DNA from 2 places in the Heyndrickxia vini genome. Region 1 is predicted to be linked to the other one. Evidence: a T-box and tRNA genes for the amino acid it is inferred to sense, from the RefSeq annotation. Region 1 holds a T-box; the other holds one or more tRNA genes.
The links. The T-box of region 1 lies ahead of tyrS (tyrosine--tRNA ligase). A T-box ahead of a tRNA ligase gene usually reads a tRNA of that ligase, here a tRNA-Tyr.
Positions count from the first base shown of each region.

Region 1 (3,412 bases):
TGTGATTTCGCTAACGCTTCCCTAGTTGTAACTAACCCATAATATCTTCCTGAATAATTGGTCGGCCATGCTCTACCACCAGACCTAATACCAGTATCTGAATCAGCAATTACAGTGCCAGGGGCAGTCACACCCATTTCCATCGCAGGGGCGTAAACTAGAAGCGGCTTCATTGTTGAACCATTTGGTCTTCTTGCTTGGGTAGCATGGTTTAACTGCTCTTTTTTGAAATTTCTGCCGCCGACAAAGCTTAATATTTTTCCTGTTTTATTTTCAATTAATATCCCGCCGATTTGAACGGGTTCTGTTACTGATTTTTCTTCACCAGTTTTTGGGTCAATTTTTGTCACTGTTTTATTTGGTCCATAACTAGTAAATTCATTTTTTGCTTTTTGCATTTTATCATATATTTTTTTATTGATTGTAGTATGAATATTATAGCCATTTTGTCGAATATTACGATCGGCAAGGGTAGTGTATTTTTCATATAATTTTTTACTTTTATTTAACTCTTTTTCTTTATATCCATCTTTTTGCGCCAATATAATGGCTACGATATTTCGAGCACGGTCTTCGATCTCATAAGTTAACCATGGGTATTTTTCCCGTGGACTTTTTTGTGGTTTGATAAAATCTTTAACAATATTATAGTTTGTTGCATCGGTATATTGCTTTTCCGAGATATAGCCATTATCAAGCATACGATTTAAAACCAGTTTCATCCGGTTGATACCTGGCTCTAATCCTTCTTTGCTTTTAAGCTTTCCTCCATTTGTAAATGGGGTGTACATAAACGGGCTTTGCGGTAATCCGGCTATAAAAGCTGATTGTGCAAGGTTTAGCTTTTTTGCAGAGACTCCAAATATCCCTTCAGCCGCCGACTCAACACCAGCAATATTTTGGCCAGATGAATTTCTGCCAAACGTAGATACATTTAAATAAGCTTCTAGTATTTCATCCTTTTTAAAAAACTTTTCTAAACGGAGAGCTAACAATACTTCCTTAGCTTTTCGATCAAAGGACACTTCATTTGTTAATATTTGATTTTTGATAATTTGTTGTGTCAGCGTGCTTCCTCCAGTTTGTGTAGAGGAATTCGTTACTTCTTGAAAAACAGCACGGAATAACGCTTTTGGAACAACACCGTTATGCTCGTAAAAGTATTTATCTTCGGTAGCTATTAAAGCATCTTTTAAAAACTTCGAAACATCTTTGATTTTCACTTCTTCACGCTCTAAATCCGATTTTACTTTTCCTAAATAAACATTTTTAGCGAAATAAAGTTGCGATGTCTCTTCATAATTATATATGTCCTTTTTCATTTCATTATAAGGACGAACAGGTTCATCTTTAACTAATGCTGCAAAATAACCTGCGGCAACACCGCCAGCAAAAAAACCACCTACGACAAGTACAATGAATAATATTAATAAAAGATTCCAAATAACCCCGATTGTAATTCTAGAGTTTTTTTGTACTTTTCTGTTTCGAAAAATCGCAAATGATTTCTTTAAACTTTCTAATAATCTAGTCATTTTTTCACCCATCTAATTCCCCCTCAAAATCACCTACATTATAGCATAAATTGATTATGGAAATGTTAAAATCGTAATTTTTCTAAAAGCAATTGACTTTATAAGGTAGGTATGTTTAAAATAGATTAACTTTTATAAGAACAAATTCATATGAATAAGCGTTGAAAGGATAAAGTAGTCTAACTATCCATGTCTTAGAGAGTCGACGGTTGCTGAGAGTCGATACAAATGGTTATGATGAATTACATCCTGGAGCATTTACTGTGAAATGTAGTAGCAGTAAACGGGAGATACCGTTATATTTTTGAGTGGAGAACATATTTGTTTCTCAAGTTGGGTGGTACCACGATAATGATCGTCCCTTCGTTTTTAAACGAAGGGGCTTTTTTATTTTATTGAAATGGAGTGATATGAAATGAGTTTGTTAGAAGATTTACAGTGGAGAGGGATTATTTATCAACAAACAGATGAAGAAGGAATTAAAGAGGTCCTAGATAAGGACAAAATTTCGTTATACTGTGGGGTTGACCCGACAGCTGATAGTATGCATATCGGTCATTTGCTTCCGTTTCTTACATTAAGAAGATTTCAACAAAAAGGACATTGCCCAATCGTGCTTGTCGGTGGTGCTACTGGACTAATTGGAGATCCAAGTGGTAAGAAAGAGGAAAGAAAGCTTCAAACTATAGAAACTGTTGACCAAAATGTTCGAGGACTTAAAAAACAGTTAGAACATATTTTTGACTTCGAAGGGGAAAATGGCGCAATCATGGTGAATAACTATGATTGGAATGGTACGATGGATCTTGTAACGTTTTTAAGAGACTATGGGAAGCACATTGGTGTAAATTATATGTTGGCAAAGGATACAATTGCTTCACGTCTCGATACGGGAATATCGTTTACTGAATTTACCTACACCATTTTACAGGCAATTGACTTTTTCCATCTCTACCAAAATCACAACTGCAGAATGCAAATTGGTGGAAGTGATCAATGGGGAAATATCACAACAGGCCTAGAACTTATTCGAAAAATGAGCCCAGAAACAGATAAAGCGTTCGGATTGACAATCCCATTAGTGACAAAGGCAGATGGAACAAAATTCGGAAAAACAGAAGGCGGGTCCATCTGGCTTGATCCAGAAAAAACATCCCCATATGAATTCTATCAATTTTGGATTAATACTGCGGACGCTGATGTTATTAAATATCTCAAGTTCTTTACGTTTTTATCACGAGAAGAGATTGAAGGATTAGAAAAAGCTGTGCAAGAGGAACCACATTTACGTAAAGCGCAAAAAGCATTAGCTGAAGAAATGACTCGCTTAATTCATGGAGAAGATGCTTTAGAGCAAGCAATGAAGATTACACAAGCCCTTTTCAGTGGCGAGGTAAAGAATTTAACTGCGGATGAAATTAAGCAAGGATTTAAAGATGTTCCATCTTTTGATTATAAAGGCAATGAAGAAATCGCACTTGTTGATTTATTAATCGAAGCCAAAATCGCGCCATCAAAACGCCAAGCCCGGGAAGATATTCAAAATGGTGCCGTTTATATTAATGGAGAAAGAAATTCAAATGTCGAATATATTTTGTCAAAGAATGATCGGATAGAAGATCAATTTACGGTCATAAGAAGAGGGAAGAAGAAGTATTTCTTAATTCGCTATTAAAAAATAAAGACGAACCAAAAATGGTTCGTCTTTTATTTTTATTTCAAAAGAAAAACCACTTGTATAAATACAAGTGGTTTTAGAAAAATTAACGAGAGTAGAACTCAACGATGAATGATTCGTTAATTTCAGCTGGTAATTCAGAACGTTCTGGTAAACGAGTGAAAGTACCTTCAAGTTTATCTGCATCAAAAGTAAGGTA
Region 1 is NZ_CP065425.1:1,355,078-1,358,489, forward strand. It holds gene I5776_RS06750 (transglycosylase domain-containing protein) at 1-1,547, opposite strand, end outside; T-box leader at 1,688-1,901, shown strand; gene tyrS (tyrosine--tRNA ligase) at 1,951-3,210, shown strand; gene rpsD (30S ribosomal protein S4) at 3,299-3,412, opposite strand, start outside.

Region 2 (3,412 bases), 1.2 Mb from region 1:
TTGTTTCCAAGAGGGATTAAAATGACTCTTTTCTTTTTACACAATTATATGGACTTAATCGCTTATTTATCAAAACTTTCTTTAGCATCTAATGCACTTGTGGTTCCTTAGAAAAAAAGACTTAGAGAAATTTATCTCTAAGTCTTTTTGGCTGTGAAATATACTGTTAATTATGCTGTTAAGATTATGTGATTTACCGTTTTGCACCTCTAGTGAAACGCATTACTAATTTCCAATGGCAGTTTATTTCTACTTTTCGTCTATAACCTCTTTTTTCTCTTCCTCCCAATTATTCACTCCGTCATCTTCGTCAAACTCAATGGTCACATCAGCTATTCCTTTTTCAGCCATAATTCTTTCTTCCAAGCGATCTTTGATATCATCGGCCTGCGCTACAGTTAAGCTTGGATCGACTTCGATCTCTACCTCGACATGTAGTTCCTCTCCTTCTTTAATAACGGTGATATCTTGGATATCCTTAACATTTGGATCCTCCATTACGATATTACCAATTTTTAACTCCATCTCTTCATCCGCTTCACCGATGGCTCCCGCCGCATTGTCTAAAAATACCTTTCCGACAACAATAAACATCATGATTCCAATTAATACGGAGGCAATTCCTTCAGCTTGATGAAATGATGAAAAATGAGAAATTATTACCGCAATAATGGCTAAGAGTCCACCAGCGGTAGCGACTGTATCTTCCATAAACACTAGCTTTGTTGCTGGCTTAGCCTTACCTAAGTATTTTACACTCTGAAGGAAAATAGCGGGACCTTTTGTATCATCCCCCACTTCATGAAGAATTTCTTTCATTGCCTTAAATAAAACAAAACTCTCTAGGACTACTGCTGCACCTAGAACAATGATATTTATGAAAAAACCTTCTGACTGCGTGGGTTTTAAAATATGATGAAATCCTTCCTTAATTGTTTCATAAGACATAATCCCTACAATTAGAACGGCTCCTAAAAGGACTAAGTTTACAACCCTACCAAAACCATTTGGAAAACGATCCGTAGGAGCTTTTTTACTCAAGGCTGAACCAATAAATACAAAAAATTGATTAGCTGCATCTCCCAAACTATGCATCGTTTCTGCAAACATTGCAATATTACCTGTTAAAAGGAAAGCGATTCCTTTAATGATTGAAATAACTGCATTGACTATTGCCGCTAACATTGCGGATTTATTTCCCTGTCTTAAAAGTTTTATTATGTCTTTCATCCAACAACCTCTACTCTCAGTCGAATTTATGATTAATTTACCGATTGTTTATACGTTTGTAACCCTTAAAAGTTTCCCTATAAATATTATTTTTCACAAAAAAAAATCCTTAAACCTATAAGGTTTAAGGAAACTTTTGCAAATTTGATGAGCCATGAAGGACTCGAACCTTCGACCCTCTGATTAAAAGTCAGATGCTCTACCGACTGAGCTAATGGCTCTAAGCAATGGCTGGGCTAGCTGGATTCGAACCAACGAGTGACGGAGTCAAAGTCCGTTGCCTTACCACTTGGCTATAGCCCATTGAAATAAAAAAGGACATTCTTATTATGTCCATTTTAATCAAATTATATTAATAAAAATGGTGGAGGGGGACGGATTCGAACCGCCGAACCCGAAGGAGCGGATTTACAGTCCGCCGCGTTTAGCCACTTCGCTACCCCTCCATATCATTACTAATTGTAATGAATGGTGCCGGCCAGAGGACTTGAACCCCCAACCTACTGATTACAAGTCAGTTGCTCTACCAATTGAGCTAGGCCGGCATATTAAATTATTTTCCTTATATTGAACCACTTAAGAAGGTCGTCCAGCTTTCAGACTGATTATTCAAGTAGCGGCTCAAGCTGTACGCTGAAGTTATTCCTACGAAGCGTATTCGGTCGTTCTCTACCAATTGAGCTAGGCCGGCATATTATTATTTTGTTAATATGGTGGAGGATGACGGGATCGAACCGCCGACCCCCTGCTTGTAAGGCAGGTGCTCTCCCAGCTGAGCTAATCCTCCGTTGCATTTTATATTGTATCTAATCTAAGTTGGTGACCCGTACGGGATTCGAACCCGTGTTACCGCCGTGAAAGGGCGGTGTCTTAACCGCTTGACCAACGGGCCAATCTATGTATGTTTTATTCTCATATTATAAGCTTCCAACCGGGCTCGAACCGGTGACCTCTTCCTTACCATGGAAGTGCTCTACCTGCTGAGCTATGGAAGCAATGGCTCCGCAGGTAGGATTCGAACCTACGACCGATCGGTTAACAGCCGATAGCTCTACCACTGAGCTACTGCGGAATACTATAAACCCGGCAACGTCCTACTCTTGCAGGAGGAGAGCCTCCAACTACCATCGGCGCTGAGAAGCTTAACTTCCGTGTTCGGGATGGGAACGGGTGTGACCTTCTCGCAATAATTACCGGATATTTTTGCTTCACTGCATTGCAGCATTTGATTAAGACATTATTTATTATAATGATTTTTAACCAAATTTCAAGGGGTTTTTTAAAAAATTATTCCCTCAAAACTAGATAGATGAGAAATACTTCGTAATAACATTGAATCAAATTAGGATAAGTCTTCGACCGATTAGTATTCGTCAGCTCCATGTGTCGCCACACTTCCACCTCGAACCTATCAACCTGATCATCTTTCAGGGGTCTTATTTAGATAAACTAAGGGAAATCTCATCTTGAGGGGGGCTTCATGCTTAGATGCTTTCAGCACTTATCCCTTCCGCACATAGCTACCCAGCGATGCCTTTGGCAAGACAACTGGTACACCAGCGGTGCGTCCATCCCGGTCCTCTCGTACTAAGGACAGCTCCTCTCAAATTTCCTACGCCCACGACGGATAGGGACCGAACTGTCTCACGACGTTCTGAACCCAGCTCGCGTACCGCTTTAATGGGCGAACAGCCCAACCCTTGGGACCGACTACAGCCCCAGGATGCGATGAGCCGACATCGAGGTGCCAAACCTCCCCGTCGATGTGGACTCTTGGGGGAGATAAGCCTGTTATCCCCGGGGTAGCTTTTATCCGTTGAGCGATGGTACTTCCCATGCGGAACCACCGGATCACTAAGCCCGACTTTCGTCCCTGCTCGACTTGTAGGTCTCGCAGTCAAGCTCCCTTGTGCCTTTACACTCTGCGAATGATTTCCAACCATTCTGAGGGAACCTTTGGGCGCCTCCGTTACCTTTTAGGAGGCGACCGCCCCAGTCAAACTGCCCGCCTGACACTGTCTCCCACCCCGATCAGGGTGCGGGTTAGAATTTCAATACAGCCAGGGTAGTATCCCACCGACGCCTCCACCGAAGCTGGCGCTCCGGCTTCAAAGGCTCCTACCTATCCTGTACAAGCTGTACCAAAATTCAATATCAGGCTGCAGTAAAGCTCCACGGGGTC
Region 2 is NZ_CP065425.1:174,625-178,036, reverse strand. It holds gene I5776_RS01000 (cation diffusion facilitator family transporter) at 250-1,230, opposite strand; tRNA gene I5776_RS00995 (tRNA-Lys) at 1,379-1,451, opposite strand; tRNA gene I5776_RS00990 (tRNA-Gln) at 1,459-1,533, opposite strand; tRNA gene I5776_RS00985 (tRNA-Tyr) at 1,593-1,676, opposite strand; tRNA gene I5776_RS00980 (tRNA-Thr) at 1,700-1,775, opposite strand; tRNA gene I5776_RS00975 (tRNA-Val) at 1,942-2,017, opposite strand; tRNA gene I5776_RS00970 (tRNA-Glu) at 2,048-2,122, opposite strand; tRNA gene I5776_RS00965 (tRNA-Thr) at 2,153-2,225, opposite strand; tRNA gene I5776_RS00960 (tRNA-Asn) at 2,228-2,302, opposite strand; rRNA gene rrf (5S ribosomal RNA) at 2,312-2,428, opposite strand; rRNA gene I5776_RS00950 (23S ribosomal RNA) at 2,574-3,412, opposite strand, start outside.
Region 2: it encodes a tRNA-Tyr, which carries the amino acid that the T-box ahead of tyrS (tyrosine--tRNA ligase) is inferred to sense. The anticodon was not compared.